Regions from separate parts of the Iodobacter arcticus genome, predicted to be linked through region 1. Evidence: predicted binding sites of a transcription regulator. Region 1 holds the regulator's gene; each other region holds the start of a gene.
The links. The regulator sigma-54, encoded in region 1, starts transcription at its own class of promoters, with help from an activator protein. The targets are predictions, from matches to a motif close to CTGGCACGCTTCATGCTT.
Positions count from the first base shown of each region.

Region 2: a site for sigma-54 is predicted at 2,313-2,330, ahead of glnK (P-II family nitrogen regulator). Genes of this name have one in related genera too.
Region 3: a site for sigma-54 is predicted at 2,491-2,508, ahead of ACFQNF_RS00480 (ANTAR domain-containing response regulator). Genes of this name have one in related genera too.
Region 4: a site for sigma-54 is predicted at 1,670-1,687, ahead of glnA (type I glutamate--ammonia ligase). Genes of this name have one in related genera too.

Region 1 is NZ_JBHTBQ010000019.1:127,551-134,891, reverse strand. Features, by position in the region: gene ACFQNF_RS11865 (ArnT family glycosyltransferase) at 1-289, opposite strand, end outside; gene ACFQNF_RS11860 (flavin prenyltransferase UbiX) at 286-894, opposite strand; gene ACFQNF_RS11855 (Gx transporter family protein) at 1,094-1,618, opposite strand; gene ACFQNF_RS11850 (NusG domain II-containing protein) at 1,593-1,952, opposite strand; gene rapZ (RNase adapter RapZ) at 1,990-2,838, opposite strand; gene hprK (HPr(Ser) kinase/phosphatase) at 2,922-3,866, opposite strand; gene ptsN (PTS IIA-like nitrogen regulatory protein PtsN) at 3,847-4,320, opposite strand; gene hpf (ribosome hibernation-promoting factor, HPF/YfiA family) at 4,426-4,752, opposite strand; gene ACFQNF_RS11825 (RNA polymerase factor sigma-54) at 4,777-6,150, opposite strand; gene lptB (LPS export ABC transporter ATP-binding protein) at 6,151-6,876, opposite strand; gene lptA (lipopolysaccharide transport periplasmic protein LptA) at 6,873-7,341, opposite strand, start outside.
Region 2 is NZ_JBHTBQ010000004.1:108,106-115,446, reverse strand. Features, by position in the region: gene ACFQNF_RS02070 (multifunctional CCA addition/repair protein) at 1-293, shown strand, start outside; gene amt (ammonium transporter) at 505-1,911, opposite strand; gene glnK (P-II family nitrogen regulator) at 1,936-2,274, opposite strand; gene ACFQNF_RS02055 (accessory factor UbiK family protein) at 2,603-2,863, shown strand; gene rimJ (ribosomal protein S5-alanine N-acetyltransferase) at 2,860-3,432, shown strand; gene aqpZ (aquaporin Z) at 3,556-4,251, shown strand; gene ACFQNF_RS02040 (VOC family protein) at 4,378-4,833, shown strand; RNA gene rnpB (RNase P RNA component class A) at 5,161-5,595, opposite strand; gene ACFQNF_RS02030 (hypothetical protein) at 5,610-6,101, opposite strand; gene pyrC (dihydroorotase) at 6,098-7,132, opposite strand.
Region 3 is NZ_JBHTBQ010000001.1:102,785-110,125, forward strand. Features, by position in the region: gene dsbD (protein-disulfide reductase DsbD) at 1-1,759, opposite strand, end outside; gene ACFQNF_RS00475 (hypothetical protein) at 1,936-2,160, opposite strand; gene ACFQNF_RS00480 (ANTAR domain-containing response regulator) at 2,542-3,108, shown strand; gene ACFQNF_RS00485 (nitrate/nitrite transporter) at 3,961-5,169, shown strand; gene nirB (nitrite reductase large subunit NirB) at 5,428-7,341, shown strand, end outside.
Region 4 is NZ_JBHTBQ010000014.1:343,741-351,081, reverse strand. Features, by position in the region: gene aroE (shikimate dehydrogenase) at 17-829, opposite strand; gene ACFQNF_RS09670 (rhodanese-like domain-containing protein) at 904-1,356, opposite strand; gene glnA (type I glutamate--ammonia ligase) at 1,762-3,171, shown strand; gene ACFQNF_RS09660 (TetR family transcriptional regulator) at 3,230-3,874, opposite strand; gene ACFQNF_RS09655 (MATE family efflux transporter) at 3,995-5,365, shown strand; gene ACFQNF_RS09650 (DnaJ domain-containing protein) at 5,565-5,852, shown strand; gene ACFQNF_RS09645 (hypothetical protein) at 5,849-6,385, shown strand; gene ACFQNF_RS09640 (hypothetical protein) at 6,469-7,233, shown strand; gene ACFQNF_RS09635 (hypothetical protein) at 7,245-7,341, shown strand, end outside.

The DNA.
Region 1 (7,341 bases):
AAAATGCCGCGGCTAATCTTGCTGCCGCATGCACTGGCAGCCAGGTAAATACATAGCGGGAGAAGCCCGCTGCCGTCCAGAAAAACAGCGGTGGTTTTTCCATAAAAGGCTCGCCAGACAGCATCGGCACCAGCCAGTTATCGCGCAGCGTGTATTCATAAACTAGACCAAGGATATAGCTTTCGTCGGGCTTCCAAGGATCGTGCGGGGCGAACGAGGGCCAGAACCACAGTGCAAGCAGGACAAAACACCCGACTTTCCATGAAGGCCAGTCAATCTTTACACTCATCCCTTATCCCCCCAGCGCTGCATCAGCTGATGCGGGATTTGGAACTGATCCAATATCCTTGCCACCACAAAATCGACTAAATCGGCGATGGTTTTAGGGTGGTGATAAAAGCCCGGATTAGGCGGCAAGATCACCACGCCCAGCCGAGCCAGCTTGAGCATATTCTCCAAATGCAGCACCGAAAAAGGTGCTTCACGTGGAACAACGACTAATTTTTTGCCTTCCTTAATCATCACATCCGCAGCGCGCTCTAATAAATTATCCGAAGCGCCCACCGCAATCGCCGATAAAGCGCCCATGGTGCAGGGGCAAACAATCATGCCATCGCCAGGGTTAGAGCCGGAGGCCATCGGGGCAAACCATTCTTGCTGGCCAAATACTTGCAGCTTTGATTCATCAGTAACGCCATAACGCTGGCGAAAAAGCACCGCCAAATCGGCCGCGCGCGAAGGCCAGGTTTCATCTAGCTCTTGCTTGGCCACAATTTGCGCTGCCTGGGTATAGAGCACATGCACGGTGCAACCCGCCGCCAGCAAGCATTCCAGCGTGCGCAGGCCATAAGGCAGGCCGGATGCGCCGGTAAAAGCTAAAGTTATTGTTTTCATTTGAAACCTATTAAAACGATGTAACACCCAAAGGTCTGTAGACACAGAGAACACGGAGTTTAAAAACAGACCACAGAGAAAACCAAATCAATTGATATTTATAACGCTATGTTGTGTATTTTTTGTAGGGCGGGTGAAACCCGCGAGCGATGCTGAAAAATACGCGGGTTTCACCCGCCCTACGCACTTTTTGAACGTTTCACTCACGAGCCAGCAGCTTTGCTGCAATCACCCCATTTACCACACCAAATACCAAGGCTGCAGCAGCAAACAGGGGCACTAAATGGATGATGCCATTATGCGGAATCAGCCAGAGCCGCGCTAATAATAGCTGCCCTGCCATATGGGCAAAGGCGGCAACCAGCGAGTGCGATACGGGGCCGAACCAGCGCCTAGGCAAGTGATTCGCAGCGGCCAAGGCTAAGAGGCTGCTTAGCCCGCCCATCAAACTCATAGCAAAACCGGGGGATAAAAAACCGCCCAGCACAATACCACTGCCGATGATTCTGAGCATGGAAATCCACGCAGCATCGCGCCAGCCAAAGCGCCAGAGCGCAATCAGGGTAATGATATTAGCCAGCCCCGGCTTAATACCGGGAATAGGCGAAGGAATACCCGCCTCCAGCACCGATAAGGCAATCGCCAGCGCGGCATAGCGGGCAATGCGCACATCGTCCAAACTGGGTTTGATACGGATTTCAGTAACTGAGGCTGTCGAATTCATGAGGACGCGAGCCTAAAAGCTCGATGCTGATTCGGTTAGGCAGGCAAATCGCCATTTGGCCAGCCTGATCCAGCCAGCCCATGCGCACACAATATTGGCGCGGGCTGGGGTCACGGCTAATACGTACCCGGCCCGATTTTACTTCTACAGAGGTAAACCCAAGGGGGCCAGCCACTTGCACCGTGCGCTCTGCGTTTAAATCCAGCACGGCAAAGACTTTGCCCGCCTGATAAATACGCACCCGCGTGGCACTCTCCTGCTGCCAGCTCCAAAAACCCAAATACACCACAAAAACCAGCGCCAGTAAGGCAAACGGCCAGTCACCTGGCCGCATTACCCTAAGCATCTCCCGATTTCGAGAGGGGCGTATTTCAGGCATGCTGCTCACGGTGCCTAAGCAATACCTGCCGATGCTCGGCAAAGTATGCCGCTAATTGCTCCGCTAAATAAACCGAGCGATGCTGGCCGCCGGTGCAGCCAATCGCTACCGTGATATAGCTGCGATTATCGGCTTCAAACTCTGGCAACCAAGCTTCCATAAATGTTTTGATATGGCTTTGAAAGCGCCCCACCACCGCTTGCCGCTCTAAGAAATCAATCACGGGCTGATCTTTACCCGTTAAAGGGCGTAAAGATTTATCGTAATAGGGGTTGGGCAGGCAGCGGGCATCAAACACAAAATCGGCATCCATTGGCAAACCATGCTTAAAGCCAAAAGATTCAAAAATCACCGTGAGTCTGGAGCGGTCCAGCGCCACAAACTGCCGAATCCAGCTGCGCAGCTGATTAGCCGATAAATCACTGGTATCAATACGATGGGCAACTGCGGAGAAATCAGCCAGCATTTCACGCTCTAAGCTAATAGCCTCGGTCACCGTTAATGTGCCACTAGAGAGCGGATGGCTGCGCCTTGTTTCAGAAAAGCGCTTCACCAGAGTGTCGTTATTCGCTTCCAGAAACAGCATTTGCACATCAAGCCCCAGCTCAAACAGGGCTTCAAGATGATTGGGGAAGCTGGCAAAATTGTGGGCGCTGCGCACATCAACCGAAATGGCAATTTTGGGATAGCCATCTTCATCCAGTAATGCCGCGGTTTGTGGCAGCAAAGGCGCAGGCAAATTATCGATGCAAAAATAGCCAAGATCTTCTAAAGACTTAAGTGCAACGCTTTTACCCGCCCCTGATAAACCAGATAATAAAATAACCTGCTGCTGTTTCACTCCCCATCCCCATTATTTTGTATATTTTTGTGTAGCTTATATTTTGATACTTGCATAAACACCCTGCATATTGGGTGAGCGACTTATTCGCCCATTTCCATAAATTTTTGGTGTCTTTCAATAAATTCACGCGTGGAATCAATGCCGCGTAATTGCAAAATATAATTTCTAACCGCAGCCTCAACCAAAACCGCTAAATTTCGACCGGCCGCCACAGGAATCACCAGCTTGCGAATCGGCACGCCAAGAATATCTTGCGTGGCCGCCTGCATTTGCAATCGATCCATCGGAGCGACTTTCTCGCCACCCGCCTTGGCCAGATGCATAATCAGCTTGAGTGTTTTACGCGGCCTGACGGCAGTTTCACCGAAAATAGTGCGGATATTCAATACGCCAATTCCGCGCACTTCGAGAAAATCACGCAACATCGGCGGGCATCGCCCTTCCAGCGTTTCCGGATTGGTGCGATAGACCTCAACCACATCGTCTGCCACAAGGCCGTGGCCGCGTGAGATTAGCTCCAACGCCAGCTCGCTCTTACCCATCGACGATTCGCCAGTCAGCAAAACGCCCACTTCCAGCACATCCAGAAACACCCCGTGCAGATGCGTAGAAACCGCCAATGCCTTCGAGAGGTAATAGCGTAGTACATCCATCAAATAGGGGGATTGCTCGGGGGAGGTGAGCAGCGGTACATGAAAACGCTCAGAGGCTTCGCGCAGGCAGTCGCCCACAATCTGACCATTGGCTACAATCACTGCCGCCATTTCATTAGAGAAAAGCCGCGCCAAGGATTCTCTTTGCGCCTCGGGGCTAAGCTGCAGCAGATAAACCGTTTCTGCCACCCCAAGCACCTGAATGCGGTTGGGGTGGATAAAATTCAGGTGGCCGACTAAAGAGAGTGTTGGCTTTTGCTCAGATGCATCATTAGATAGCAGATTATTCGCACCCGATTGCCCTGCTACCCACGTCAGTCGCAGCTTCTCGGCGTTATCGATAAAAAGCTGTCTAACTGAAATCTGTGGCATAAGGCTCCCAAGTACTGATTAGCTTCCAGATTTGGCCGGGTTCAGTGGCCGCCAGCAGACTCTCGCGCAATACTTTATCTGAGAAAAGCTGAGCCAGTTCGGACAAAATTTGCAGATGTAAATCGGTAGCGTGAGCAGGCACCAGCAACACAAATACCAAGGAAACCGGCTTGCCATCAGGCGCGTCATAAGGGATAGGCTCATTAAGGCGCACAAATGCACCTGTGGCTTCTTTCAAACCTTTAATCCGGCCATGAGGGATGGCAACCCCTTGCCCAAGCCCCGTGGAACCAAGCTTTTCCCGGGCAAACAGACTATCAAAAATAACACTACGGGCAATACCGTGGCTATTTTCAAACAAAATACCAACTTGTTCAAAAATACGTTTTTTGCTGCCGACTTCCATGTCAAGGAAGACATTTCCGCTAGGCAAAATTTGGGCGATCAAGCTCATTGTAGACAGACCAAAACAGGGACGACACCCATTGTAGCGCCGTCGTTTAAAAACAAAAACGGGAACCTGAGTATTCCGGTTCCCGCTAAGGTGAGAAAAGTCGCTTTATTCAGCGGTAGGCTGGTGCTGCTTAATGGATTCGTTACGGTGATCCATTGATTTTTCTTTGTGCTTCACAACTTGGCGGTCTAGCTTATCGGCCAGCAAGTCAATGGCTGCATACATATTTTCATCCGTCGCTTCGACGTGGATATCGCGGCCGCGAACGTGAACGGTTGCTTCAACCTGATGTTGCAGTTTCTCCACGGATAGGATGACATTAACGTCAATTACATTGTCAAAGTGTCGAATGACTCGTTCCATCTTACTGTTTACGTACTCACGGATAGATGGGGTCACTTCAAGATGATGGCCACTGATATTCAAATTCATAGGGTTACTCCTTCCGTTGGGGCCTTACAAACTTTTGCGCTGACTTACTGGGTAAATCTGCAACGCTTCACGGTATTTGGCAACGGTGCGCCGGGCTACCACAATACCTTGAGCGGATAATGCTTCTGCCAATACGCTATCACTTAAAGGTTTTTTCTTATCTTCTTGCTGCACCATCTGCTTGATCAATGCTTTGATCGCTGTAGCAGAACACTCCCCTCCGGCATCCGTATCAACATGGCTACCGAAGAAAAACTTAAATTCATATAGGCCACGCGGCGTAAGCATATATTTTTGCGTGGTTACCCTAGAAATAGTCGACTCATGTAAATCTAGTTCTTCGGCGATATCTCTGAGCACCAGCGGGCGCATCGCCACTTCACCGTGTTCAAAAAATGCGCGCTGCCGTTCTACAATCGCGGTGGCTACTCGCAAAATGGTATCAAATCGCTGCTGCACACTTTTTACTAACCAACGTGCTTCTTGTAACTCACGGGCTAAATGGCCGCCATCGCCTTTTTGTAAGATATCTGCATAAAGACGATTCACGCGCAATTTAGGCATCGAAGCATCGTGTAATCTCACCCGCCAAACACCGCGTACTTTTTGCACAACGACATCGGGGCTTACATATCGGGGCGATGCTACAGACCATTGTGCACTCGGCCTAGGGTTTAAACTTACAATTAATTCCTGCGCTGCTTTTAACTCAGCATCCTCGCATTTAAAAGCCCGTTTAAGCCTAGTGTAGTCCCGCCCAGCTAATAAATCGAGTGAATTTTCGGCAATCTGCAAGGCTAAATCACGGGCAGCGCTCGCTGGCTTCTGGCGCAATTGTAAGCATAAACAATCAGCGGTATCTCTTGCTCCAATTCCCAAAGGCTCTAAGTGCTGTAAGCGAATTAAAGCAATTCTTAAGTCATCAGGTTCGAGTTCATAATCTTGGATTAGTTCCTCTGGCAGCTGAGAAAAGACATCTTCTAAGGACTGAGAAAGAAACCCATCCTCATCCAATGCCTCAATCAGCATCAATAACAAGGACTTATCCCGATGCGACAAAGGCAGCAAACCTGCTTGTTGCAGCAAGTATTCGCGTAAATCTAAATCGCGGGCGATATTGCTGGCCGGATCAAAATCATCATCATCATCCGAGCTGCCGTGGCTTGTGCCTTCCCAGCGTAAACCGTCGTCTTCACCCATTTCCCACTGCGGCTCTGCTTGCTCTGCCTCACCAGCGGCGGCTTCTTCGCCACGCTCCAATAGCGGGTTTTCGCTCAGATACTGTTCAAGCTCTTGTTGAAACTCAAGGGTGGAAAGCTGCAGCAGCTTGATAGCCTGCTGCAACTGAGGAGTAAGATTAAGTTGCTGGGATAACCGCAGCTGCAGGGTTTGTTTCATTTACATGCGGAAATGTTCACCGAGATAGACCCGACGCACACTTTCGTTTTCTACAATATCTTTCGGAGCGCCAGACGCCATCACTGCACCTTCGGAGATGATGTAGGCACGATCGCAAATACCAAGGGTTTCACGCACATTATGATCAGTGATCAAGACACCGATTCCACGTTGCTTTAAAAAACCAATAATACGTTGAATATCCATCACAGCAATCGGGTCTACCCCTGCAAATGGCTCATCCAGCAAGATAAAACGCGGGCTGGCGGCCAAGGCACGGGCAATTTCTACCCGGCGGCGCTCGCCCCCCGATAAGCCCATTGCACCTGCATCACGCAAATGATCAATGTGCAAATCGTGCAGCAGCTCATCAAGCCGGGCGTTTATTTCATCGCGATTTTTACAATGCAATTCAAGCACTGCAGTGATATTTTGTGCCACTGTCATTTTACGAAAGATAGACGCTTCTTGTGGCAAGTAGCCTAAACCTCGCCGCGCCCGCTGATGAATGGGTAAATGACCGATATCCTCGCCATCCAGCGTAATACGCCCGCCATTCATACCGACTAAACCCACAATCATATAAAAGCTGGTGGTTTTACCCGCGCCATTTGGGCCAAGTAAACCCACCACTTCACCACTCGAAATTTCCATGGTGACATCACGCACCACGGTTCTTTTTCCGTAACGTTTTTCTAGCTGCTCCGCTCGTAAAGAACTACTCATGGTGCAGGTGCCTTTTTCGGTGTAATCACGATATTGACGCGCCCGCCGCTCTCTGGTTTGCTTTGCGCTTGATAAGCTTCATTGTTTAAATCGTAAGTAATCAAATCGCTATGAATTTGATCTTCCCCACGTTTCACCCATGCCTTATCAATCAACTTAAGAATGCCAGTGCGCCCGTCATAATCAAAGCGCTGCGCTTCGGCATCCACCCAATCATTGCCGCCATCCATTTTCTGCCGAAAGCGAACCGGCCCGCCATTGCCAGCAACATACTGATTGCCCGCCTCATCCTGACGTACCGTCAGCTTATCAGCCCGAATGCTGAGTGTGCCTTGGGTCAGCACCACATCTTTGGTACAGACGCTGGCCTGCGTTTTTTGATTCATCACACAATTTGCAGCAACAATATTGATCTGTTTTTCCCGGTCTGCTTTTTCTGCATATGCAGAGCTTGCCAACAGCATG
Region 2 (7,341 bases), on a different contig from region 1:
TCCGCCCCGCCACCGTGCTGGAAGTTTTTCAGCGCTGCGATGCATTCAGAAAGCCTGATCGCTTTAAGCAAATGCTCGACGCCTGCCTCGCCGACGCTCGCGGGCGCACAACTTTTGAAAACTGCGAATATCCCCAAGCCGCCTATTTATTAAAGCTGCTAGCCGCAGCCAATACCGTAAATAGCGGCGAGATTGCCCAAAGCTGTGAAGATAAAGCGCACATCCCAGAGAGAATCAGGAAAGCCAGAATTACCGCGATTCGTGACGCGAGCACTGGCAAACCCAAACTTTAAAACACCGATGAGAAAGTCTGCTTATCCCAAAAAAGAAAAGCCCGCCAGTTGCCTGGCGGGCTCCACAATACGCTACACATCCATCAGACAAGCAGTAAACCGATACCTTTTAGAGAGAGAATTGGAGGACACCTGTCTAATTTTCTTGCAGCGAACTGCTCATGCGCTAAGGCCAACACGACTGCTGGCCTTAGCGTTTTATCTATATTAGTTATAGATTATATGCCTTTTCACCGTGGCTCGTCACATCCAAGCCTTCGCGCTCTTCTTCTTCCGGTACACGCAGGCCAATCAACAAATCAACCAGCTTAAAGGCAATAATTGAAACCACAGCCGACCATAGCAAAGTTGTGCCTACGCCGATAGCTTGAATTTTTACCTGTGCAAGAATCGAATAATCTGCGGCCACTTTATTGCCCACATAATCCCAGATGCCTGTGCCGCCCAAATCTGGTGAAGCAAAAATACCGGTTAAGATTGCCCCCAGAATACCGCCCACGCCATGCACACCAAACACATCCAGCGCATCATCCGCGCCTAGTAGGCGCTTCAGACCATGCACGCCCCACAGGCAAATCATCCCAGCCAGTAAACCAATCACCAAAGCGCCGCCTACACCCACAAAGCCGCAAGCAGGCGTAATGGCCACCAAGCCTGCTACCGCACCCGATGCCGCGCCTAGCAATGAAGGCTTACCTTTAAGCATCCACTCGGCTAGCAGCCAAGACATGGTTGCTGCTGCAGTAGCCAGCCAGGTATTAATAAAGGCCAACGCCGCCACACCATTTGCTTCTAGTGCAGATCCAGCATTAAAACCAAACCAGCCAAACCACAATAAGGATGCGCCAATCATGGTCATAGGCAAGCTATGTGGCGTCATTGCTTCACGGCCAAAGCCAATCCGCTTGCCCACCATAAATGCACCCACCAAGCCCGCTACCGCCGCATTGATATGCACCACCGTACCGCCTGCAAAATCAAGTGCACCTTTTTGGAATAAGAAACCGGCAGTGGCGGTAGCGGCATCAGCAGCAGCCTGTGTGAGGTAAGCATCCGGGCCTGTCCAGTACCAAACCATATGCGCCATTGGCAGGTAGGAGAAAGTAAACCAAAGCACGCAGAAAGCCATCACCGCAGCAAACTTAACTCGCTCGGCAAATGCCCCCACAATCAAGCCGCAGGTAATCGCCGCAAATGCACCTTGAAAGACGACATAAATCAGCTCAGAGATACCCACGCCTTTGGTAAAGGTTGCAGCAATCGAATCCGGAGTCACACCTTGAAGCATCACTTTACTAAAAGAGCCAAAGAAAGCATTGCCTTCAGTAAACGCCAGCGAATAACCGTACACCACCCACAGCACTGAAATCATCGCAAACACAGAAAACACCTGCATCAGCACCGATAACATATTTTTAGAGCGAACCAAGCCGCCGTAAAACAATGCAAGGCCGGGGATAGACATTAAAATCACCAAGGCGGTAGAGATAAACATCCACGCGTTATCACCCTTATTAATGGTATCCACGATGGCGACGGGGGCAGATGCAGCCACTTCAACCGCCAACCCCTGTGCCGCTAATCCGCCGAGGGCGAGTGCTGCAAACAATTTGTTCATCGTCTCTCTCCTGCGATTTTTTAATTAGATGGCATCTTGGCCAGTTTCACCGGTACGGATCCGCACCACATGTTGCAGATCAAATACAAAAATTTTACCATCGCCAATTTTGCCGGTATTGGCCGCTTTTTCGATGACTTCCAGTGTTTGTTCCAACTGATCATCCCCAATGGCGACTTCAACTTTTACCTTAGGCAGAAAATCCACCACATATTCAGCACCACGGTAAAGCTCGGTATGCCCTTTTTGGCGACCAAAGCCTTTCACTTCAGTCACGGTTAAGCCCTGAACGCCAATTTCCGACAAGGCTTCGCGAACTTCATCGAGCTTGAACGGCTTAATAATCGCAGACACGAATTTCATGGGGTGCTCCTTTTAAAAGGTGGGGTACGATCAAAGATCAGCACAAAACATGCCAAGCAAGAAAAAGCTCTGTTTTCATGGGCTTAAAAATCAATAGGCCAAGTGATGCACCAACAATAGACGTTCCATGGTGCACTGCAACTTAAATTTGCACCAGAGTGGTGCAATCTACAAATGGCAAGCTTCTGCTAAACTTAAATGCCAAACCAACACCGTTGCGGTACCGGCACAAAAAGCACAACATTAAGAGCTGTTGCTTTAGCCCTGAAACGCGATAAAAACAAACCACCCCACAAACAGTGCCGCAACAATACATAGGATATTCAAGATGCTTAAAGATAAATTTTTTGATGAAATCGCCAGCAAAATCACCGAAGCGATTGCAGCCAGCCCAGCTAAAGATATGGAAAAAAACGCCCGCGCCATGATGGCATCGGCTTTTACCAAAATGGATTTAGTCACCCGCGAAGAATTCGAAATCCAGCAAGAAGTGCTCGCGCGCACCCGTGAAAAACTACATGAGCTGGAAGCCCGGATCAACGAGCTAGAAACCAAACTACACGCCAACAACCCCCAAGACGCACTATGATTTTTGGCCGAAAAACGCCAGAAGCATTACAAATCAATACAGAGCGCTTAAAGCTTGTGCTGGCCGAGCCTGCACAGGCCGTGGTTTGGGCAAAATTCCAGCAAGAAAACCGCCACCACCTTGCTCCTTGGGACCCACAAAGGGAGGAAGACTTTTTCACTCCTTTTGCATGGCAGCTCAGGCTAGAAAATGCTCGGCTACAATATCAGCAAGGCACAGCCATTCACTGGGCTTTGCTCGATCAGCACAGTGCTGAAATGCTGGGGCAATGTAGTTTCAGTAATATCGTGCAAGGGCCATTTATGGCTTGTCATCTTGGGTATTCTTTAGCAGCAGCGGCAGAAGGCCGGGGGCTGATGAAAGAAGCACTTGATGCAGCGATTCATCATCTGTTCAGCACCCGGGATTTACACCGGATTATGGCAAACCATCTGCCGCAGAATCTACGCAGTGCCAGACTCTTACAAAGCCTGGGGTTTGAAAAAGAAGGTTATGCTCGTTCTTACTTAAAAATTGCAGGGCAATGGCAAGATCATGTTTTAAATTCGCTGATTAATCCGACACATTAAGGAGAAAAGCGGCTTGCACCTGCGAAGCAACCAGAGTGACCTTACACACTGTACCAAGCCATATTGCAGCCTGTACCATTCGCCACTTTTAAAAATGAAAGTTTATCGAAAGGAAGCATAATAATGAATAAATATGCAGCGGAGTTTATAGGCACTTTCTGGCTGGTACTTGGTGGCTGCGGCAGCGCCGTATTAGCAGCCGCCTTCCCCGCCCTAGGGATTGGCTTTGTAGGTGTTTCTTTAGCTTTTGGTCTTACCGTACTGACAATGGCCTACGCGATAGGCCATATTTCTGGCTGCCATCTTAACCCCGCCGTTTCTATCGGCCTTTGGGCAGCCAAGCGCTTCCCGGCCAATCAGCTTATCCCTTATATCGTTGCCCAAGTTTTAGGCGGGATTGTGGCCGCAACCGTGCTGTATTTTATTGTGACCGGTAAAGCAGACTTTACGACCTTAGGTGGCTTTGCTTCAAATGGCTACGGTGACTACTCACCGGGTAAGTTTTCTATGGCCTCAGCACTGATTACCGAAGTGGTGATGACCATGATGTTTCTGATCATCATTTTGGGTGCAACAGACAAACGCGCCCCACAAGGCTTTGCACCGATCGCCATTGGCTTGGGCCTCACACTGATTCACCTGATCAGTATTCCTGTGACCAACACCTCGGTGAATCCTGCACGTAGTACCGCAGTTGCGCTATTTGCGGGTGACTTTGCTATCGGCCAACTCTGGCTATTTTGGCTGGCCCCAATTGCCGGAGCCATCTTAGGCGCCGTGATTTACCGCTTTATTGGTAGTGAAGATCAGCCTGCTTAATTAAAGCGGGTCGTGCAGCCTGTCGGACTTAAGCGATGTCCGCGAGGAAAAATCAGGCAGGCGGCTAGAGGCGCGACTTAATCCTGAGCGCGCTATGTTGAGTTACTTTTGAACAAGGATGCAGCAATGAATGCCATACCTCATGGATACCATACCGCAACGCCTTACTTAATAGTCAACGATGCAGTGAGCGCAATTAAGTTTTATAAAAGCGCCTTTAATGCCACAGAAGTGATGCGCTTAGCCGACCCAAGCGGCAAAATCGCTCACGCCGAAGTTAAAATTGGCGATTCATCCATTATGCTGGCCGACGAGCATCCTGAGATGGGCTATGTAAGCCCAGCCGCTTTAGGGAATTCGCCAGTGAGCATCATGCTGTATGTCGCAAATGTTGATGCTGCTTTTGAGCAGGCGATTAAGCACGGTGCTGTTGAGCTACGTGCAGTCAGCGATCAGTTTTATGGCGACCGGATCGGCACATTAAAAGATCCGTTTGGCCATATCTGGAGCCTTGCTACGCATATTGAGGACGTTTCCCCGGAAGAAATCGACAAGCGCTTTGCAGCGTTTTTCACTCAGTAAAACGAACCCCATAAGCGCAAAAAAGCCGATCTAGATGATAGATCGGCTTTTTTACTTTTTAGAGGTTGCGGAGCCGGCCCAGACAAACTCCGGCGTTTTGTCTGCGTCTTACACTCGCCAATCCTTCCGCCACAATGAATGATTCAAACGTAAAAAAGCCGATCTACGTATAGATCGGCTTTTTTACTTATTGGGGTTGCGGAGCCGGCCCAGACAAGTTCCGGCGTTTTGTCTGCGTCTTACACCCGCCAATCCTTCCGCCACAATGAATGATTCAGACGCAAAAAAGCCGATCTACGTATAGATCGGCTTTTTTACTTATTGGGGTTGCGGAGCCGGCCGATAAGCCGGGTTTTGTAGCCTTGAGTTACCCCAAGGTGACAGTCATTCCTCTAGGCCCAGCATTGCTACTGGGCTCGTGCAACCTACCCGTAGACTCGGCGGGCCACCTCAACGTCTACTGCTTGGTCTTGCTCCGGATGGGGTTTACCCTGCCGTCCGTGTTACCACGTCCGCGGTGCGCTCTTACCGACAAACCTTGCGGCCTGCATCCCTGACGGGAACACCTTTTCACCCTTACCTGATCCCAATCCGGCCTTGTATCAATAAAGGCTTTTAACTTGGGCCATCGGCGGTTCAGCTCTCTGTTGCACTTTCCGTCGCCTTGCAACGCCCGGTCGTTAACCGGCATCCTGCCCTATGGAGCCCGGACTTTCCTCCCCCATACCCTAAAAGTATGGCAGCGACTGTCTAGCCTGCTCCGCAGCGGCGGATTATCACACCTCTGGGGCTGCTTGTGCAAATGGCAAACCGCTTATTTGTGATAAATCACCGGCCATTTGCTGTGCTTTAGCAATTCCCCGTTGGCTGGCTGGGAAATAAGCGAACACAAAGCGACGAGTGGTTTCGCCATCTTCGCGATTAATCAGGCTAAGCCACACGCTATCCTTGCCAAAAACATTAGGCTCTTGCGTGAGCTCTACCCGCTCAAAACCACTCATGGGCTCGCTTTTTCTCCATACCGGAACAAGCCCCAACAACATGGTGCGGCGCTCCAGAATAGTGCCGTCGGTATATTGCTCGCCCGGCAGCGCCCAGAACATCAAGCCCAAGACAACCATGGAATACCAGAACACGCCAAAGAAATGATTTTCAAAGTGCACCGAATCGATCAAGGGCTGGCCCCACCAAGCGGCGGCAATCATCGCCACACCAAACATCCACCAGCCGGGTTTTGACACGGCACGGCTAACTAAAATCGTTTTCAAACCAGTTTCCAATGGATTTCTTCCCCAGCGCGTAAAGGCACAACATTGTGCTCACCCAAAGGATAGCTATGCGGCACCTGCCAGCTTTCTTTGACCAAGGTAACGGTACCAGTGTTTTCTGGCAGACCATAAAAAGCCGGGCCGTTTTTAGAGGCAAAGGCTTCAAGTAAATCAAGCGCACCGACCGATTCAAATGCTTCGGCATATAAAGCCAAGGCCGCATGGGCGGAGTAAATACCCGCGCAACCACAGGCCGCTTCCTTGGTGTGCTTGGCATGAGGTGCACTATCCGTGCCTAGGAAGAACTTTTTGCTACCGGATGTCACCGCCGCCAGAAGCGCACGGCGATGTTCTTCACGTTTTAACACCGGCAGGCAGTAATGATGCGGACGAATTCCGCCAGCAAATAAAGCATTACGATTCATCAATAAATGCTGTGGTGTAACCGTTGCCGCAATATTCTTCCCCGCCTTTAAGACATATTCAGCGGCCTGTCTGGTGGTGATATGTTCAAACACAATTTTTAATGTAGGCAGTCTTTGTTGCAGCACCATCAACACGCTATCAATAAACGCCGCTTCCCGATCAAACACATCCACCTGCGGATCGGTCACTTCACCGTGCACCAAGAATGGCAGGCCTAGCTCGGCCATTTTTTCTAAAGCAGGCATGACTTTATCGAAGTTGGTCACGCCCGAATCTGAGTTGGTCGTGGCCCCAGCAGGATAGAGCTTCACCGCTTTTACAAAGCCACTTTGCTTAGCCTTCACCACTTCTTCAGCAGTTAAATGATCGGTTAAATACAGCACCATCAGAGGATCAAACTGCACACCAGCAGGCAGCGCTTCCAGAATCCGCTGGCGATAGGCAAATGCCGCATCCACCGTCGTGACGGGTGGTTTTAAATTAGGCATCACAATCGCACGGGCGAATTCTTTAGCGGTATGCGGCAAGACAGCGGCCATTAAATCGCCATCGCGTAAATGCAGATGCCAGTCGTCGGGACGGATGATTGTGATTGATTTGCTCATATTTTGATTCTCAGTATTTGTGAAGAAATAAACGTTTTATTATTTTGCCTAACTCTTAGGATTTGGCTCGAAATAACGCCCCCAATTAACCCAACTTGTAGGGCATACTCGAAGCGTCGCTGGGCGACGGTTTTTGTCGCAAAGCGATAGCGCAGTACGCCACAGGTCACAACCTGCTTTGGAATCCGCCCAGTTCATGGCGTACTGCG
Region 3 (7,341 bases), on a different contig from region 1:
CCACTTCAGGGTCGCTAAAAGTAAACTTTTCCATCTCTTTGCAAGACACGCACCAGTCGGCATAAAAATCGAGCATGACGGGCTGCTTGCTGTTGGCTAGCTTGCTTTCCAAATCAGCAACCGATGTGACGCGCTCAAACTGGCTGTGCGGGGCTGCAGTTTGTGCAGCCATCCCCTGAAAGCCTTGTAGCGGCTGTAATGGATCACGGTTACCGCTTAAAGCCCCGATCAGCATGGCGGAGCCTGCTAATAAGGCAATGACGCCCAAGCCTTTGCAAAAACGTGGACAGCCTGCGGTTTGCGGGGGGAGTGGATCGAGTGCATGCAAGAAAACGGCCGAGATAATCAGCAGTGTGCCCCAAGCCAACATGGAAAAGAGGGCTGGTAATACTGGGGATACCAACCAGATGGCCACACCTAGCAGCAATACGCCAAATACTTTTTTGATGTTTTCCATCCAGCCACCAGCGCGGGGTAGGGCAGATGCGGCGCAGCCGACAATAATCAACGGCACACCCATACCGAGCGCCATCACAAATAAGGCCACACCACCGAGCAAGGCATTATGTGTTTGCGCAATATAAAGCAGAGCGCCAGCCAGTGGTGCTGCTACGCAGGGGCCAACAATCAGCGCCGATAAGGCACCCATAATCAGCACGCCGAGCAGGGAGCCGCCTTTTTGCTGATTGGCGCTATTGGATAATTTGCTTTGCAAGCTGGCAGGCAATTGCAGCTCGTAAAAGCCAAACATCGACAAAGACAGCAGTACAAACACCATCGCAAAACTGCCTAACACCCACACATTTTGCAAGGCGGCAGAGAGTAGCGAGCCGGATAAACCCGCTGCAACGCCTGCCAGTGCATAGCTGATTGCCATGCCTAAGACATAGGCGAGAGATAAAACGAGTGCGCGTTTTTTGCTGATGTTGTTTCCTGAGCCCACGATAATCCCAGACAAAATCGGCATCATTGGAAATACGCAGGGTGTAAGTGCCAGCAGAAGACCAAAGCCAAAGAAGCTAAGCAGAATCAGCGGTAAATTGCCGCTGCCTAACAGGCTGGTTACCGAGCCGGTATCGCCTTGGGGGGCTTCTTCAAGGGGGGCCGTGGTGGCTGCCGCTTGAACAAGGGGAGCTTGAATATTTGTTTCAGCAACGGCCACAGTATCTGGCGTGATTGCATGCACTGGCGCAGGTGTCGCTTCTACGAGTTGGGCTGGAGCGGCTGGCAACTTAATCTCTGTTACTAGCTTGGTAGTGGCGGCTGGTAGTTTGATATCAGCAACTTGGGTAATGGGCGGATAGCAAAGCCCTGCATCGGCGCAGCCTTGCGAAATCACCGTCAGCTTAAATGAAGTAGCGGCTGCGTTTTTGACTTGAATCGGCAGTAGCACTTGCTGGCGATATGTTTCTACTTTGCCAAAGTTAGGATCGTCGTGGCTCAGCGAGGGGGGGAACTTGGGCGCTGCCAGCTCTACACCAGAATCGGCCGAGAATTTGAGTTTGTTTTTATAGAGATAGTAGCCCTCTGCAATGGCAAAACGCACTTCTACCGTTTGATGATCTTTGGCTTTGGCGCTCATTTTGAGCGCTTGTTCAGGCTCTAAAAAAACCGGATCCTCGGCCCAGCCCTGACTAAAGCTCAGCGCCAGAAGCGCGGCGCATAGCGTGTTTTTGATGGTTTTAAACATGATTTCTCTGGTGAAACGTGTTGGGTGGGGACAAGCTGCGACGCGAATTAAATCTAAATACGTTTTCATTCTCAAGCTATGGGTTTTCGTAGGGTGTGAAACGACATAGTCGTTGCGCACCAAGGGCCGGTGCGCAAGAAAAACACTTGCACACCCTACGCAATATCAATTGTTTAATCTCTTAGCGATATCCTGCCACAGTATAAAGCTTATCAACCACGTAATTTAACGCCGGAATACCGATTTCAAGAGCGCGTTTGTTGTGGTAGCGCTCGCTGACGGTAGCCTGCGCCGTAGTATTGGCCGCAGATTAAAGCACCGTCTTGTAAAAGCAGGGCAAGTTGGCGGAAATTAGGCGCAGCCGGGGTGCTAGGATTCAGCGAAAAATCGGTGGCGCTAAAGTGGCCGGTGAGTGCGCGATTAGGCTGGCCGATTTGTAATGGTTTCCATGCCCGCTGGGGCGGCAACATTGCTGGCTGCTGCTCCCGTTAAAGTGGCGCTGCCATTGGTATTGAGCTGCAGATTCAGCTTAGGTGGCGCACCATTTGCATCCGGTTTTACCCATGATTCAATTTTTACCCACCACTTTTGAGCAAATCAGCCTAGCTGATTGGTAAGGGAAATAGAGGCGTTGTAAGCTTTGTGAAAATTATTACTGCACCTTAAACGCGCGCTTTATCTTGCAGTGCATCATTTTGGCGCTAGGTAGATCGCTGTATCATTTCTGCACTTAAAGCGGTTTTCTTGCCAAAGAATGCGCTGATGAGCCGCTGGAGGCGCTTGTTTTTCTAAAATAGAGCAGGGCACGTTTATTGCTGGATCAGTCCTATCCCTCTGCTATTGGCTTTATTATGCTGCGCATACTTTTAGTCAACGAAAGCCCAAAATCATCGAAAGCTCTGGGGCAAGCCCTGCAAGATGACGCTTATACGCTGCTGCCAGAGCTCAATAGCGCTAGCTGCCTATGGCAGGAAGCCAAAAGATCCCTGCCCGATCTGATTCTGATCAACACCCGCATCCCCTCTCAAACCTTGCTTGAACAGCTGCAAGCGATGCGCGGCACCGTGCCGGTATTGATGCTTGCAGAAGGGCTGAATCAAGTGCAGATTCAGGCTGCTTTGCAAGCAGGAGTTAGCCATTTGATCGATGGTTTTGCAGTAGAAAAATTAGCAGGGGCGGTGATGATGGCTTTTGCTCAATTTGAGCACAGCAAAGCCTTGCAGCAGCGAATTAGCCTTTTGGAGCAGCAATTAGCCGATCGAAAAGTGATCGACCAAGCCAAAGGGCTATTAATGGACAAGCGCCGCCTAAGCGAAGGCGAAGCCTACGAAACCCTACGCCGCCAAGCCATGAAACAGGGCATGAAGCTGGGGGATGTGGCAAGGCAGGTCTTAGCGATGGCGGATTTGCTAGGGTGAGGTGGGCACGTTCTTGTGCCCACGATGCGCATCAAGATAGCTGATTGCCATAAGCCGTTCGCACGGTTGCAAACATTGAATCACCGTAGGGCGGGTGAAACCCGCCGTTTTCCGTAGCATTTCATGCAAAAGCTTGGTGGGCTTCATCCAATACGCGCTAAGCAAAGTCAAAAAGATCTTTTTAGTGCCTTCGGCACGTTGATTTTGGAGCGGTTGCCACCGCGGGGGCCTCACTTTCTTGAACGGCCAAGAAAGTAAGCAAAGAAGGCCGCCCCACGAAACACGAAAGCCCCTGCGCTGCGGACAATCGAGTCGGCGGCGGGCGGGATTGGCTCGCTGCCTCGCTCCCTTGCCGAAATCCCGCCCCGCTTGTTCCTCACTACGGCGTGTTTCAAGGGGACTTTAAAAAGCCCTATGCAAAGAGCCTGGTTGTTATGCTTTTCGCTGTTTGCTAATGAAAAAACAATTTGCTTAGCACTTATGTGGTTTCGCCCGCCCTACAAAAAATGCACCTTTATAACGCCTCTGTGCAAATCCTGTGCAAGCTTATGTTGCGCTGCGTCATTATGGTGCGGCCCCTCCCTTTTTTTTTGTGCGGTATGATTCTATCTGTTTGATTTTTATTGTTTTTATTGGTTTGCTAATGCTGGCACAGCGTTTGCTGAGTAGATAACTAGGGCCGTTTAGATTAAATAAACCAAGCCCGAAAAGATTCAAAACCGAGTGCAATGCTGCGCTGGGTGTGGGGAAGGTCAATGGTGGCCCATCTCCCTCAAGGACAACGGCGTCCCTTCATGATTTTGTAATCGTGGCGGGACGCTTTTTTTTGCAGTCTTTCTAGAGGTAGACATCATGGACAAATCCTTTTGGCGTTCAGGCCATACCCCCACACTTCTTACTGCTTTTCTCTATTTTGATCTGAGCTTTATGGTCTGGTATCTGCTTGGCCCCTTGCAGATACAGATTGCCACCGCGCTTAGCCTATCGACCAGCGAGCGCGGCCTGATGGTGGCGACGCCGATTTTGGCAGGCGCTTTGCTGCGTTTGGTTTTAGGCGTGTTTGTGGATAGCATTGGTGCTAAGCGCACCGGTCTTTTTGCCCAGCTGATTGTGATTTTTGCGCTCTTAAGTGCTTGGCAGCTGGGTGTACACAGCATGGCTGAAGCGCTGCTGCTTGGCGTATTTCTAGGCTTTGCAGGCGCTGCATTTGCGGTGGCTTTGCCGCTAGCTTCCCGCTGGTATCCACCACAGCATCAAGGCACGGCGCTGGGAATCGCCGGGGCGGGTAATTCTGGCACCGTGTTTGCTGCGCTATTTGCGCCGGTATTGGCGATGATGTTTGGCTGGCAAAACGTGTTTGGCCTAGCGGTGATTCCACTCTTGTTTGCTCTTGTGCTCTACACCGTGTTTGCCAAAGACGCACCGGGATCGGTCAATCCTAAAAGCTTATCCGACTACGCCAAGGTATTAAATAATAAAGATGCTTGGTTATTTATGGGCTTTTACGCCATCACCTTTGGCGGCTTCGCAGGCTTTGCCAGCGCCTTACCCGGCTACTTTCATGATCAATTTGGCTTTGCTCCAAAAATGGCCGGCTGGTACACCGCGGCCTGCGTATTAGCAGGCTCGGCGATGCGCCCACTTGGCGGTGTGATTGCGGACCGAATTGGCGGTACTCGCACTCTACTAATTGTTTATGTTTGCTCGGCAGTCTTGATCGGCCTCACCGGCCTTGGCTTAGGCGGATCTAGCGTGGCGGTTTGCCTATTTATTGGTGCAATGCTCTGTCTTGGGGCGGGCAACGGTGCGCTGTTTCAACTGGTGCCACAACGCTTTGGAAAAGAGCTAGGCGTGATGACCGGCCTGATCGGCATGGCCGGTGGCGTAGGCGGCTTTGCTCTGGCTGCGGGCCTTGGCATGGTGAAACAAGCTACCGGCAACTACAGCTTGGGCCTGTGGCTATTCTCTTTTCTATCCCTCATCGCATGGTACGGCCTCTCCGGTGTAAAGGTGCGCTGGCGCAGCGCGCTGGGCGGCGATCTGGCACAGGCAAGGATTTAGGGATGAAACCCAAATCTTAAAACACGGAGTTAAGGAGAACACGGAGGGCCACGGAGAAAACCTTATTAAATAGTGAATTTTGAATACATTAGAAATGACGGTTTATGGGGAAAAATGAAGGAGAGGTTTTCTCCGTGAAACTCCGTGTTCTCCGTGTTCTCCGTGTTCTCCGTGTTCTCTGTGTCCTCCGTGGTTCAAGGTTTGGGTTTACAAATAATTTTAGGTTTATAGATCAATTCATCATAAAGGAATCCAGCCATGACTAAACCCAAGCTTGTCGTTGTCGGAAACGGCATGGCCGGTATTCGTACGGTGGAGGAGCTGCTGGCGCTTGCGCCTGATCGCTACGACATCACCGTGTTTGGCGCAGAGCCGCATCCTAATTACAACCGTATTTTGCTCAGCCCAGTGCTGGCGGGTGAGCAGACTTTTGATCAGATCGTGCTGAACCCTTTGAGCTGGTATAGCGACAACCATATCACTCTGCATCTAGGCAAAAACATTGCCAAAATTGATCGAGTGCGGCGGGTGGTCATTAGCGACGATGGCCTTGAGGAGAGCTACGACAGGCTGTTGCTCGCTACCGGCTCCACGCCCTTTATCCTGCCTATCCCTGGCAAAGATTTAAATGGCGTGATTAGCTACCGCGATATTTATGATACCGAGGCGATGATTGCCGCTGCCAAAGTCAAAAAGCACGCCGTGGTGATTGGTGGTGGTTTGCTCGGGCTGGAGGCCGCCAATGGCCTGATGCTGCGCGGTATGGAAGTCTCTGTGGTGCACTTGGGCGATTGGTTGCTGGATAAGCAGCTGGATATCACCGCAGGCAAGTTATTGCAGGATTCGTTAATCGACCGGGGCTTAAAGTTTCTGATGGGCCAATCTACTGCCGCGATTCTGGGCAACGAAGCTGGAGAAGTGGTCGGTGTGCGCTTTAAAGATGGCAGCGAGCTGGCGACAGATTTAGTGGTGATGGCCGTAGGGATACGCCCAAATACCAAGCTGGCCGAAGCGGCGGGGCTGTTTTGCAAGAACGGCATTGTGGTGAGCGATGCCCTGCAAAGTTATGACCCGCGAATTTACGCCGTGGGCGAATGCGTAAACCACCGTGGCGTGGCCTATGGTCTGGTTGCTCCCCTGTTTGAAATGGCCAAGGTGGCCGCTAATCATCTGGCGCTGATGGGCTATGGGCAATATAAGGGCTCGGTGCTTTCGACCAAGCTAAAAGTGACCGGTATCGATTTATTCTCGGCTGGGGATTTTATGGGCGGCGATGAGTGCGATGAGATCGTGCTGTCTGATCCTGCCGGTGGCATTTATAAAAAGCTGGTGATTAAAGACGACAAGCTGGTTGGCGCCTGCCTCTATGGCGATACCACCGACGGCGCGTGGTATTTCAAGCTGCTGCGTGAGGGCCGCAGCATCAGCGATCTGCGCGATAGCCTGATGTTTGGCGAATCCAGCGTCGGGGACTCGGGCGTGCAAGGGCAAAGCCGTGCGGGCGCGATGCAGGATAAGGACGAAGTGTGCGGCTGTAATGGCGTATGCAAAGGCACCATCGTCAGCGCCATCAAAGAAAAAGGCCTGTTTACGGTGGATGACGTCAAAAAGCATACCAAGGCGGCCAGCTCCTGTGGCTCGTGCACCGGCCTTGTTGAGCAGATTTTGATGAATACCTTGGGCACTAATTTCCAGGAATCACCTAAGACTAAGGCCATTTGCGGCTGCACCGATCACACCCATGCGCAAGTGCGGCAAGCGATTCGCCAGCACAAATTAGTCAGCCACGCCGAAGTGTACGAATTTATGGAGTGGCGCACCCCAAGCGGCTGCGCCACCTGCCGCCCCGCCGTGAATTACTACATGTTATCTACCTGGCCTAAAGAAGCCGTGGACGATCCGCAAAGCCGTTTTGTTAACGAGCGAGTGCACGCCAATATTCAAAAAGACGGTACGTTTTCGGTGATTCCACAAATGAAAGGCGGCGTGACCAACGCGGCCGAGCTGCGCCGCATTGCCGATGTGGCCGACAAATACGCCGTGCCACTGGTAAAAGTCACCGGCGGCCAGCGCATCGATTTACTTGGGATCAAAAAAGAAGATTTGGTAAATGTCTGGGCCGACTTGGGCATGCAATCGGGCCACGCCTACGGCAAATCAATCCGCACGGTT
Region 4 (7,341 bases), on a different contig from region 1:
GAGCGTTGTTTGGCCATTACAAAGCCGCCCTCATGCTCGCCAAGACCGGCTCCACATCAGCACGCAAACCTGTCCATAGATAAAACGCTTCTGCAGCCTGCCCCACCAGCATCCCAAGGCCATCGACACATTGCAGAGCCCCGCCAAGCCGCGCTTCAGCTAAAAATGGCGTCTCACCCTTGCCATACATCATGTCGTAAGCCAAAGAACCGCTAGCAAAAATACCGGCAGGCAAAGCCAAATTTTGCCCAGATAGGCTAGCTGAGGTGGCATTGATCACCACATCAAATGGCCCGTTAATCGCTTCAAAAGCAGACGATTGCACAGGGAGCGCCTGGCTGGTAAAGCGTTGCGCCAAAGCCTGAGCCCGCTCTGGGCTGCGATTAGCAATGCAAAGGCTGCTCGGCTGCTCGGCCAGTAGAGGCTGCAAAACACCCGCTGCCGCGCCGCCAGCGCCTAGAAGCAATATCCGCTTACCAGCAAGAGAGCCGTATCGAAGCAAATCACTCACCAAGCCAGCACCATCGGTGTTGTCCCCCAGCAAACTGCCATCGGCGTTTACTTTCAGCGTATTGACCGCTCCTGCAGCCGCCGCACGCGGAGTAAGCACGGCGCTAAGGCGAAAAGCATCTTCTTTAAATGGCACGGTCACATTTGCGCCTTTGCCACCAGCGGCCACAAAATCGGCCACGACCGTAGCAAAGCCATCGAGTGGTGCAAGACAGCGCTCGTAAACAAAGTTTTCTAAATGAAATTGCGCGGCAAAGGCTTGATGAATCTGCGGCGATTTGCTATGCGCAATCGGATTACCCAGTACAAGATATTTCATAACGCGTCCATATAAGGCCAGCGGCAATGCGCAAGCTAAGCATATTGCTAAGCATATTGATCACTTTAGCAAGATCAGCCTTGCGTCCACGGCAAACCCGCCGCTTTCCAGCCATTGACCTGACCACGCTGGCCAGCGACATTTTTATCACCTTCAAAGCCTTCCAGAATATTAAAAGCATTGCTATAGCCATTAGCTGCAGCCAGCCCAGCAGCATCATGCGAGCGCGCACCGGTGCGGCACAAAAACATCACCACCGCTTGTGGATCAACTGTCGCTTGCAAGGTGCTTAAGAAATTAGGGTTTAGGTCCATTTTTGGATAATGCTTCCACTCATTCATTTCTGAATCAGGTACAAAGCCTACAAACTGCCATTCCGCATGAGTGCGCACATCCACCAGCTTTGCATCAGGCAGCGCTGCTAATAGAGCGGCGGCTTCTGAGGGGCTTAATGCCCCACGGTAAGATAAACTTGAAAGTACTGCACGCTCATGGGCTTGTTGCAAAATGGTATCGACATGGCTCATCGCACTTCTCTCTTTGTGTGGCGTTTAATCCGCATATTTTACCCTGAGCTGCATCGCCTGTTAGATAAGTTTGTTTTACAAGAAAGGAACCAAACCCCAAAGCTATAAGTCGGATTACAATCCATTCAGCTTTAAAAAAACTTCACACAGCAGCCTAGATTTCAGCAGCTCTAAAAACCTAAGATAGGATCGGCACGAAACAGTGCTGGTATCGCACCAAAAAAGCACGCAAGATACGTTTGGCTCACCATAATGGTGCATAGGTAGTTCACGATTATCGTTTATGGCACAATGGATTCAAACGTTTTAAACATTGGCATAGTTATTGCTAAATAAATCCCTATACCGGCCAATGCCGGACACCTTATTACTTTTACCCTCGCAACAATTTTGGAGAATACCAAGATGGCAGTAGCCGACGTTCTCAACCTTATCCAGGAAAACGGCCTCAAGTTTGTTGACCTGCGTTTCACCGACACTATGGGCAAAGAGCAGCACGTTACTGTTCCTTCGCACGTTGTTGACGAAGAATGGTTCACAACTGGCCATGCTTTCGACGGCTCTTCCATTGCTGGCTGGAAAGGCATTCAAGCCTCCGACATGCTGTTGATGCCAGATGCATCGACTGCCAACATCGATCCTTTCTACGACGAACCAACATTGTTTATGACATGTGACGTTGTAGAGCCAGATACAGGCAAGGGCTACGATCGTGACCCACGCTCGGTTGCTAAGCGTGCTGAGCAATACCTGAAAGCCACTGGCTTGGGTGACACGGCTTACTTTGGCCCAGAACCAGAATTCTTTATTTTTGATGGCATCCGTTTTGGCTCTGACCTGTCAGGCTGCTTCTACAAGATTGAATCCGATGAAGGCGCTTGGGCGACAGCCAATAAAGTAGAAGGCGGTAATAAAGGCCACCGCCCACGTCTCAAAGGCGGTTACTTCCCAGTTCCTCCTGTTGATAGCCACCAAGATATCCGTGCCACCATGGTACTGATTCTGGAAGAGCTAGGCGTACCTGTTGAAGTGTTCCACCACGAAGTAGCCAACGCGGGCCAGAACGAAATTGGTACTCGCTTCAGCACCTTGGTACAACGCGCAGACTGGACTCAAATCCTGAAATACGTGGTGCACAACGTAGCAGACCAATACGGCAAGACAGCCACCTTTATGCCAAAACCTATCGTTGGCGATAACGGTAGCGGTATGCACGTTCACCAATCGGTTTGGAAAGATGGCAAAAACCTGTTTGCAGGTAATGCCTACGCTGGCTTGAGCGAATTCGCCCTGTTCTACATCGGCGGTATCATCAAGCACGCGAAAGCTTTGAACGCGATTACTAATCCGGGCACAAACAGCTACAAGCGTTTGGTTCCGCATTATGAAGCGCCTGTAAAACTGGCATATTCCGCACGCAACCGCTCTGCTTCGATCCGTATTCCACACGTATCGTCAGACAAAGGCCGTCGTATTGAAGCGCGCTTCCCAGATCCATTGGCTAACCCATACCTGTGCTTCTCTGCACTGTTGATGGCCGGCTTGGATGGCGTGCAAAACAAGATTCACCCAGGCGATCCTGCAGACAAAAACCTGTACGACTTGCCACCAGAAGAAGACAAGTTGATCCCAACAGTTTGCTCATCTTTGGATGAAGCACTGGATGCGCTAGATAAAGACCGTGAGTTCCTGACTCGTGGCGGCGTATTTAGCAATGACTGGATCGACAGCTATATCGAATTGAAGATGCAAGAAGTAAACCGCATCCGCATGAGCACTCACCCGGTTGAGTTCGATATGTACTACAGCCTTTAATCTAATCGATTAAATGTTCAAAACCCGCACTGGCTAACTAGTGCGGGTTTTTTATTGGCTAAAGAACACGCAATTCATCACGCTGCAAATGGGGCGCTTGCATCAGGCTGGTGACCGCGGTACGCAGCATGCGCTCGCAATCTGGCAGGGCCGCTTGCGGGCGATCAGGATAAAGATCTTGCAGCATGTCGTACATGCCATCAAAGACCGCATGCAGATATAAATTACTTAGGCGTAAATCAAGCGTGTTGGGCAACTCTTGATTTTGCACGGCACGACGCAAAAGGCGCAGGCTGTAGTGCATCGCTAGCTTGGTAATCAGATCCCGGTGCCGGATCAATGAGGTATTTTCATGGCTGCGCTCACACTTAAAATACAGAATGGCAATCACAGATTGAGCCGTACCCGGCTGGCAAAATAAATTTAAATAGTACATACCGGTTTGCACCAGTGCCTCCATTGCATTGCTGCTGTCGGGGCTAAAGTGCATGGTTTCGAGCGCAAACATCCGCTCGCTCATGGCTTTACATACATCAATTTTATTCGGGTAATGGCCATAAACCGCGCCACGGGAAACACCGGCAGCATCGGCAATATCGGCCATCGTGGCCTGTGCTACGCCCTTATCCAAAAATACCAGCTCTGCCCCATCCAAAATGGCATCACGCGTTTTTTGCGCATCCTCTTTGGTCTTTCTTGCCATGACGACTCCTCTTAAGTTCCCGGAATTATGACACAAAATTAATTAATCACGCATGACTGATTAAATGCTAGTATGGCGAATCATTTCATCCTGCCGCAAAAAATTGCCAATCGAGCTTTTATGAGTCAACAAAATTTACAGGATCTTAATACCCTACCCGTTGCCAGCCTATTCTGGCGCTATGTGATTCCCTCCGTCGCCGGCATGCTGGTCATCGGTTTATATACCGTGGTTGATGGTGTTTTTGTGGGCCGCTATGTCGGTGCCCATGCCCTTGCTGCCATTAATCTGGTCTACCCGGTTATTTTGTTGCAAGTGGGCTTAGGTGCCATGATCAGCATGGGCGCAGCAACCCGGATTTCCATCTTGCAAGGAGCGGGAAAAACGCAAGAAGCACGCCAAGCGCTAAGCAACACCATACTGATTATCACGGCACTGGGAATTATTTTGCCCCTGATCGGCATTAACCAGATTGAGACGCTACTGGCACTGCTGAATGCAGATAATGATCCGGCCGTGCGGCAAGAAGCGCGGTCGTACTTATCGATCATGCTCTGGGGTGGCCTTGTGACGATCGGCCAGATGGCGGTCATTTATTTAGTAAGGAACGATGGCAGGCCAAAATTCATTACCTATATGGTGGTGATTGGCGGCTTAAGTAATATTGCTCTGAATTACTTCTTTGTTGTGATCTTAGGCTGGGGTTTGGCTGGATCAGCAAGCGCCACCTTGCTGGTTGAAACACTGATAACACTAGTGGGGCTGATCTATTTCTTTAGCCCTTTTGCCCGCTTACGGATCGCTCTGAAAGATCTGCGCCCACACTGGCAAAGCATGCCATCCATGCTGGGCCTTGGTATCTCCAGTTTTTTAATGGAAGCCAACTTAGCCTTTCTGCTATTTGCACATAACTATCAGTTGCTGGAATACGGTAAGGGCAGCGATGTGGCCGCTTATGCGGTGGCAGGCTATACCGAAGCCGTCTTTATTTTGCTGATACATGGCTTGGCATTGGGAATGCAGCCATTGTTAAGCCATGCTACTGGTGCAAATCAACCGCAAAGACTGGCGCAAACCTTATCCTACGGCTTAAAGGTAAGCTTAGCGATCAGCCTAGCGCTGCTAGCCGTAGTGCAGTTTTTCCCGCATACCATTGCGATGCTCTACGCAGGCAAAGATCAGGCGCTTATCGAAGCAGCAACAAACGCCTTGCGAATCCACCTGTTTGCGCTACCTTTTGATGGCGCGATTATTGTAGGCGTGATTGCACTGCAAGCCATGGCACTCACTCGCCTGTCGATGCTTGGCACCTTAGGTAAAACGCTGCTGTTAATACCGGCACTTTGGCTAATCCCACTGTGGTGGGGCGTCAATGGTGTCTATATTGCACTACCATTAGTCAATACAGTGATTGGTATCATGATTGCTGGCGTATTATGGCGCGAATTGCGCCATCTGAAACAAGCCAGTCACACTTACTCTGCCGCCTAGCCAGCCTGAGCGGTAAGCAAAGCACCCTTGCAATAAGTAGTTGATATTGCAAGGGTGCTTTGCTATTTTTCGTTTAAAATACACACAAAATCAGCTCGGAATATAACAGTATCGCAAGCATCTCTTTAACAAGATCCTTGCATCAACACTAGCCAGCGCTTAAAAATGCCGCCAATGCGCCATAGGAAAGAAAGCCCACATGTCTGTTATTCAAGATCATTATGCAAAATTAGGCATCTCCCCCACTGCCAGCATTGATTTAATCAAATCCGCTTACCGTAAAAATGCCGCCAAATACCACCCCGACAAAAATCCTGACCCAGCTGCAGTAGCGCAGTTTCGGGCGATTCAAGAAGCTTATGAAGTACTGACCGATGCGCATCGCCGCCAAGCATACGACGACTATCGGCAGCGTAGCCTTATCGACAATCCATTAGAGATTGCCCGCGACATTGCCGAAAAATACATTAAAGGAATCATCCAGTGAGCATTGCCCCTTACTTTGCCGATCTTTACGCCAGCTATGAAGCCGAGCTAGATGATTTATCCAGCGATTCTGAAGGCAGATCTGCACTTAAAAAACGACTTGATGAAAAACGCCGGGAAATTGCCCACATCCTGCCGATGATTGAATTTGCCCCAGAAATGGTCGCAGTTATTTTTCACAATGCTTTTAGCTTTAATAGTCCCAAAGTAATGCAGCACATTATTTTTAGCGAGCCAGAAGGCTATGGCGATGATTTTATTTCATGGGATGAGCTAAGCAGCCATTTAAGCATCGCCAACTGGGCAGAGAAACTAATCAATGCCACTTTAGAAGCAGAAGGCGGCGATTTCTTTATGGTCATGGCCGCTGCATTAGAATTTATGCGCAGCAACGGTACGCACACCGCCCACGCCGAAGTCATTGAAAACGACGATTTCGACGATGATGAAGATGGCGCGCTTCAATTAAATGAATCGGGATCAGATTGGCTGAGCGAGCAGGGTTTTGAATCAGTAGAAACTGAAAACAATTAAATCGTTACGCTTTCAGCAAGCCGGCTCAAAGTAGCCAAAAAACTTTTGCTCAGCTCAAAAATTAAAGAGATAAAGGATTTGAAATGCATCCAGCAATCATCAATGCATCAAAATTAATTCTAGTCGGCGATATTATCGGCGCAGAAAAAGAGCTATCAGATATTGCAGATCAGCACGGTGATTATGCGCTGGCTGAAATTTTAGAAGAAGTACCGGCTAAAGACTTACTCGCTATTATGCGTGAATACGACTCATCCAAAGAATCAGTACTCAGCCTGATGGTTACGCCTGAGCAATTTGCCCGCGCCATTGTGCTAGATACGCAATACGGCGATCGCAGCAAAGATAAACTGCGTGCCATGATGAATCTGGTCATTTATAAAAGTGCCGATGAAACAGCGGATTATTTAGAGGCCATTTACCAGACTAAACCAGCAGGCATAGAAACATTAGCGGATTATTTTAATGACTATCACGAAGACGTATTTAACTTTGTGCTGCACGCCTGTAATACCAGCACAACACTGCCTTTTATCTGTGATGATGGAAGTAGCACGCTTGATGAAATTAAAGAATTCTTTGAAGTGTTTCACTCCACAGAACATATTATCGATAAATTAAAATGGAATATTTCCCGCGCAGAAATTGCTGATAGCGATTGGAAAGAAACCATTTGGGTCTTATTTCATGAGCTAGCCGATGTATTCGACCACCTTATTCTGGAACTGCAAGGCCGCTTACTCGCTAAATATATCAAGCAAGAAAGCAAAACGATCAGCAACACACTGATTGAAGATTTGCTAAAAAGCATTGATCTTGAAAATGACGCCGAAGAATCTGCAATCTAAAAGGAAAATACATGAGCATAGTGTCTACCACACTATCCACTTTTGATAGCCGCCGTTTCTTTGAAAAAGCCTTAAGCTACGGCGTAGCGCAAGGAATGATTACGCCTG